DNA from 3 places in the Mesorhizobium sp. P2_C4 genome. Region 2 is predicted to be linked to each of the others. Evidence: predicted binding sites of a transcription regulator. Region 2 holds the regulator's gene; each other region holds the start of a gene.

Region 1 (2,269 bases), on a different contig from region 2:
ACCATCTCGGCCAATGGCGGCCAGTATTTCGCCTGAGGCTTTGGCGTCCCTCGCCGACCAATGATGTACCGGCCCAACGGCCGGTACCGGAATCACTGGGACCGGACGATCGCGGTTGTCAGGCGGCAAGCTTCAGCCCTGGCTTGGCTGCAGGCTTGGCCTGGGTCATCGGACCTGGGTCGCGCGACGGTGCCGGCAGCCGGGCAAGCGGCGTCCGGCTGAGGCCTGACAGCTTCAAGGCGATGCGACGCTTCAGGAATGGATTGAGGTTGACCAGCGAAAGCGCCCGGCGATGCCGATCTGTGCCACTCCGGTACGCAGAAATTAACGGCAACAGCCGCCGCCTGTGCGAAACCTGTTAGCAAGCCTGTGGATTCTCGGTGGAAAACCTGTTCACAACACAAGATGTTGGGGTGAACAAACCGGGAAAATCTCGTCATCGCCGATTCGTCGCCGATTCGTTCCGGCTTTGACCGGAACGTTAACGGCGGAGGCCGAAATCACCCTCCAAATGATTAAGGCGCGTTAGGAAAGATCAACAATTTCATAATCTTGGGTGAGGTCCGCCGTCAGGATCCGATCTTTCACCGGCAAAGGTTAACATCTGCGTTCGCTTGCATGAATCGGGCCAGTTCCAGCGATTCAGCATGTGGTGAGACTCCTGGTCGCAAAATCCACATATAGCCGTGAACAAAAGCTGAATCTGCAGGAGTCACTGATTCGTCGCCGATTCGTTCCAGACTCGTTCCAACTGTTAACCGGGGACGGATTCAGCCCTCGAGCGCGACCCTCGGACAGCAGGCTGGAACATTCCGCTTTCGCTTCGCCCACGAAATCCCTATGTGTCGCCTGTCATACGCGCCACTTTGGGGCGCGCTCCCGACAACGCGACGCAGAAAGCCTCATTTCCAGGCCGATGAACATCCAGCCGAAACACACTGAGCCGCTGATCTTGTCGGGCCGCGACGTGACCGCCGTGCTCGGCCCGACCAACACCGGCAAGACCCATCTCGCCATCGAACGCATGGTGGCGCATGAAAGCGGCATCATCGGCCTGCCGCTCAGGCTACTGGCCCGCGAAGTCTATGCCCGTGTCTGTGAGAAGGTCGGCGCCCATAAGGTGGCGCTGATCACCGGCGAGGAGAAGATCCAGCCGCCAGGCGCCAGATATTCCGTCTGCACCGTCGAAGCCATGCCGCGCGAGACCGACGCGGCCTTCGTCGCCATCGACGAGGTGCAGCTGGCCGGCGATCTCGAGCGCGGCCACATCTTCACCGACCGCATCCTGCATCTGCGCGGCCGCCAGGAGACGCTGCTGTTGGGCGCCGCCACCATGCACGGCATCCTGCAAAAGCTGCTGAGGGGCGTTTCGGTGGTGACGCGGCCGCGGCTGTCGCACCTCGCCTATGCCGGTTCGAAGAAGCTGACCCGTTTGCCCAGGCGCACGGCAATCGTCGCCTTCTCCGCCGACGAGGTCTATGCCATCGCCGAACTGATCCGCCGCCAGCAGGGCGGCGCCGCCGTCGTGCTCGGCGCGCTGTCGCCCCGCACCCGCAACGCGCAGGTGGCGCTGTTCCAGTCGGGCGATGTCGACTATCTGATCGCCACCGACGCCATCGGCATGGGCCTAAATCTCGATCTCGATCACGTTGCCTTTGCCCAGAACCGCAAATTCGACGGCTACCAGTATCGCAATTTGACGGCGGCCGAGCTCGGCCAGATCGCCGGTCGCGCCGGCCGGCATCTGCGCGACGGCACCTTTGGCGTCACCGGCCAGGTCGATCCGCTCGATGAGGAACTGGTCAAGCGGATCGAAGGCCATGAGTTCGATCCGGTGAAGGTGCTGCAGTGGCGCTCTGCCCGTTTCGATTTCGCCAGCCTCGATGCGCTGAAACGCTCGATCGAGACCAACGCGCCGGTCGAAGGCCTGACCCGGGCACTGCCGGCGGTCGACGCACAGGCGCTCGAGCATCTGTCGCGTGACGGCGACATAAGAGCGCTTGCCACCGACCCCAAGCGCGTGGCGCTGTTATGGGAAGCCTGTGCCTTGCCCGACTACCGGAAGATCGCGCCGGCCCAGCATTCTGACCTCATCGCCTCGATCTACATGGACCTGGCCAGGCACGGCCATGTCGACGAGAACTACATGGCCGAGCAGGTGCGCCGCGCCGACACCACCGAGGGCGACATCGACACGCTGTCGCACCGTATTGCCGAGATCCGCACCTGGACATTCGTGTCCAACCGGCCCGGCTGGCTGGCCGATCAG
Region 2 (2,269 bases):
TCGATGCGGTCGGGTTGATTTCGCTCAAGTCGGTGTTGTTGACAACCATCGCGCTGATCATCGCCACCATGGCAACGACATGGCTCAGGCTGGCTGCACTTCCTTTCGCGATCGCCGGACTGTTGACGATTTCCGACACACGCACGCCCGATGTGCTGATCTCGGAAGACGCCCGTCTGGTCGCGCTGCCGATCGGCGGCGGTGAGCTGGCCCTCAACCGGGCGCGTTCGAACGAATTCACGACCGACAATTGGAAGCGCGCCCTAAAATCCGAAACCATCGTCGAGCCCGAGACATTCGACGACAGCGGCGAGCAATTCGACATCGCCGACCCGGCTGAGCTGCCGCCGGGGTCGCCCTTCTATTGCAAGGCCGGGCTGTGCCTTGCACGGCATCCGTCCGGCGCCATCGTCGCCTATGTCGAAGACCGCAAGGAGGCGTGGAAAGCCTGTTCCTTTGCGACCCTGATCATCATCGACGACGCGACCGCCTACGACCCTTGCCGCAATCCGCTGGTCCTTGTCGTCAACAAGCGGCAGCTTGCCCGTCTGGGCAGCGCCGCAATCTTCTTCGACCCGCAATCGGCAACCAGGCCGCCGGAGATCGACTTTGCCGTCGACAAGCCATACCGCCTCTGGCATGTCCAACGAAAGTTCTCGCGCGAGGCGAGGGGCATGTCGCCCTACAAGAAGCCCGACAGATCAGCCGCCGAGCCGGCTCAGTAGCGCCGTATCAGCCCGACCAGCTTGCCTTGCACCTTGACCCGGTCCGGACCGAAAATGCGTGTTTCATAGGCCGGGTTGGCGGCTTCGAGGGCGATCGAGGCGCCCTTGCGGCGGAACCGCTTCAGTGTCGCTTCCTCGTCATCGACCAGCGCCACGATGATCTCGCCCGGGCTGGCGGTATTGGCATTGCGGATGATGACCGTGTCGCCGTCGAAAATGCCAGCCTCAATCATCGAATCGCCCTTGACCTCCAGCGCGTAGTGCTCGCCGCCCATGATCATGTCCGGCGGCACCGAGATCGAATGCGTCTGGTGCTGGATGGCGTCGATCGGCACACCGGCGGCGATGCGTCCCATCACCGGGATCGACACGGCGGCGACCACGTCGTCGTCATTGCCGGCCGAGGGCATACGGGACGGTCCTGGCTTGATTTGCCGCCCGAGGCCGCCGCCCTGGCCAAGACTGCCCTGGATAACGCTCGGCGAAAATTTACGGGCCGCATTGAGACCGGGCGCGATCGAGTCCGGCAAGCGCAGCACTTCCAGGGCGCGAGCGCGATTGGGTAGCCGACGAATGAAGCCGCGTTCTTCCAGCGCCGTGATCAGCCGGTGGATGCCGGATTTGGATGCGAGGTCGAGCGCTTCCTTCATCTCGTCGAATGAGGGCGGAATGCCGCTCTCCTTCAGCCGCTCATGGATGAACATCAGAAGTTCATGTTGCTTGCGCGTCAGCATGGCGGGCCCCCAGGGATTTCGAACCAGAATCGGAAAAACAAACCCAGAACAAACACTATCTGTTCCAGTTGTGTTCCGCAACCGTTTAAAGTTTAATGAATGTGTTAGGGCTCTGGAAATGATACCGCTGCGCCAGCGGCGCAGCCCCGCTTTCACCGGATCGCGCCTCATCGCCTTGATTCTGCTTTCGTTTGCCGCCTCTGGGTTACAACAAGGCGGCATTGGAATCGGCCGTCAGCCGGCAAAGAGGACACGGAACTGAAGCCATATCGACGGGGCGGTTTGGTTAGTGAACCGTGAACGAAACGAAGTCAAAACGCCAACCTTGGGTTGGCTTGGCTCCTGGTTTTCCACGTCTGGTCGGACAGCTTGTCATCGGTGGAACCTTGCCGCGCGATGCCAGGTGGTGGAAAAGCGCTCGTGACCGATGGATGCCGTCGTTCCAGCGTTGCGTCGAATCTTGGGGGAGCAGACAGACCATGACAGGAATTCCCGATCTCGTGGCCATCGAGGCGATGGATGCCGCGGATCCGTTGCGCGCCATGCGCGACCGCTTTGTGCTGCCGCAAGGGGTGATCTATCTCGACGGCAATTCTCTGGGGGCTGCCTCGCATGCCGCTTTCGATGAATTGCGCAAGGCAGCGACCGAGGAATGGGCGAACGACCTGATCCGCGCCTGGAACACGGCCGGCTGGTTCGATATGCCGCTCGAACTCGGCGACCAGCTCGGGCGCCTGATCGGCGCCTCGGCCGGCCAGACGGTGGTCTGCGACACGACCTCGGTCAACATCTACAAGCTTTTGCATGCCG
Region 3 (2,269 bases), on a different contig from region 2:
CCATGATGGCGCGCTGGATGGGGGCAGCACCGCGCCAGCGCGGCAACAGCGACGCGTGGCCGTTCAGGCAAGCGAGCCGTGGCGCCTCGAGAATAGCCTTGGGCAACAGCAATCCATAGGCGACGACGACGGCGACATCAGCCTGCAAGGCGCTAAAGGCCTGTTGCTCGGCCTCGCCTTTCAGCGATACCGGCGTCCGCGTCTCGATACCAAGCCGTTCCGCCTCGCGCTGCACCGGCGATGGCGTCAGCTCTAGCCCCCGCCTGCCGGCGGCGCGCGGCGGCTGTGTGTAAACGGCAACGATCTCGTGCCCGGCCTCGGCGATTGCCCGCAGCGTCGGCACGGAAAATTCAGGCGTGCCCATGAAGATGACGCGAAGGGGCATTTCCCGACCCCTATCCCACCAGCTTGCCTGGCACCTTGTCCCTGGCGAGCTTCTTGAACTTCTTCACCACCATGTCGCGCTTCAGCTTCGAGATGTGGTCGATGAACAGCACACCATTGAGGTGGTCGATCTCGTGCTGCAGGCAGGTCGCCATCAGCCCCTCGGCTTCGAGTTCCTGCGACTTGCCGTCGCGGTCGAGATATCTCACCCGCACGGCCGCCGGCCGCTCGACCTCGGCATAGTAGTCGGGGATCGACAGGCAGCCTTCCTCGTAGACCGAGCGCTGGTCGGCGCTTTCGAGGATTTCAGGATTGATGAAGACATGCGGCGCCGGCGTCTCGTCCTCCTTGGCAAGGTCGATCACCAGCATGCGCAGCGGTTCGCCGATCTGGATCGCCGCCAGGCCGATGCCGGGCGCGTCATACATAGTGTCCAGCATGTCGCCGGCCAGCTTGCGCAAAGCGCCGTCAACGCGCTCGACCGGCTTGGAGAGCTGGCGCAGGACGGGATCGGGAAGGATGATAAGTGGCTTGATCGACATGCGTTCTCACCTAAGACCTCGCGCGAAAAGCGTCAACCGGGGCGCTTGCGGTGTCGTTCACGTTTTGATCTGTGCCGATGGGCCGAATCATCTATGCTGCCCGAATGAATGATCTGACATCAATCCTTTCCGAGCCTGTTGCCCGGCTCGGTGCAACGACGATCACGCTCGGCCACGCGCTGGCGTTCGGCGCAGTGCTGTTTCTCGGCCTGTTCCTGGCGCTGGTCATAGCGCTGTGGCGGTCGGCCAGGGCGCGGACCATTGCCGCCGCGGAGGCAGCCGACCATGCCCGCGACGCCGAGGCGCGGATGGCCGGTATCCTGCAAAGCCAGGCCGAAATGCAGGGCCGCATGGGCGCCATCGCCGACGTGTTCGGCGCAAGACAGGCCGAACTCAACCAGTCGATCGGACAGCGCCTTGACGCCATGACCGGCCGCCTCGGCCAGACCATGACCGAGCAGACGAAATCGACGCATGATAGCCTGGCCAAGTTGCAGGAGCGGCTGGCGGTCATCGATACCGCGCAAGGCAACATCCAGTCGCTGGCCGGCCAGGTCGTGCAGCTGCAGGCGATCCTGTCCAACAAGCAGACGCGCGGCGCCTTCGGCCAGTCGCGCATGGAGGCGATCGTCGCCGACGGCCTGCCGATGGGCGCCTACGAGTTCCAAGCGACCTTGTCGAACGGCAGCCGGCCCGACTGCCTGGTGAAGATGCCGAACGGCGCGCCGTCGCTGGCCATCGACGCAAAATTTCCGCTGGAGGCCTGGAACGCCATCCGCGCTGCCGACGGCGCCGATTTGCAGAAGGTGGCCGCGCAAGCCTTCCGCCGCGACATCGAGATCCATGTCCGCGATATCTCGGAAAAATACCTGATCCAGGGCGAGACGCAGGACACCGCCTTCATGTTCGTGCCGTCGGAATCGGTGTTTGCCGAAATCCACGAGAATTTCGATGCGCTTATCCAGAAGGCGCACCGCGCCCGTGTCATCATCGTTTCGCCGTCGCTTTTGATGCTGTCGATCCAGGTCATCCAGGCGATCCTCAAGGACGCCCGCATGCGCGAGCAGGCGCATCTGATCCAGGGCGAGGTGATCCGGCTGATGGAGGATGTCGCACGCGTCGACGAGCGGGTGCGCCGGCTGCAGACGCATTTCGGCCAGTCGGCCAAGGACATTGACGACATTTTGGTGTCGACGTCGAAGGTGACCAAGCGCGGCCAGAAGATCGAGGCGCTGGAGTTTGGCGAAAGCGAAGTTGAGCCGCGCGGTGGACCGGCCAAGGCCGAGCCCGGGGTGCGGGTGGCGGATTCCAAGACCGGGCAGTTGAGGCTGCGGGTCGTCGAA

What was found. Region 2 encodes LexA, which represses DNA repair genes until DNA is damaged. Its sites were predicted from a motif close to TGTTCNNNNTGTGTTCNG; they were not measured.
Region 1: a site for LexA is predicted at 733-750, ahead of AC1DX6_RS23585 (helicase-related protein). Genes of this name have one in related genera too.
Region 3: a site for LexA is predicted at 981-998, ahead of AC1DX6_RS01760 (DNA recombination protein RmuC). Genes of this name have one in related genera too.

Annotation. Positions count from the first base shown of each region.
Region 1 is NZ_JBFUDT010000007.1:18,836-21,104, reverse strand. It holds gene phbB (acetoacetyl-CoA reductase) at 1-36, shown strand, start outside; gene AC1DX6_RS23590 (hypothetical protein) at 119-334, opposite strand; gene AC1DX6_RS23585 (helicase-related protein) at 917-2,269, shown strand, end outside.
Region 2 is NZ_JBFUDT010000003.1:755,748-758,016, reverse strand. It holds gene AC1DX6_RS16280 (ComEC/Rec2 family competence protein) at 1-725, shown strand, start outside; gene lexA (transcriptional repressor LexA) at 719-1,459, opposite strand; gene kynU (kynureninase) at 1,939-2,269, shown strand, end outside.
Region 3 is NZ_JBFUDT010000001.1:346,010-348,278, reverse strand. It holds gene fmt (methionyl-tRNA formyltransferase) at 1-385, opposite strand, end outside; gene def (peptide deformylase) at 396-926, opposite strand; gene AC1DX6_RS01760 (DNA recombination protein RmuC) at 1,031-2,269, shown strand, end outside.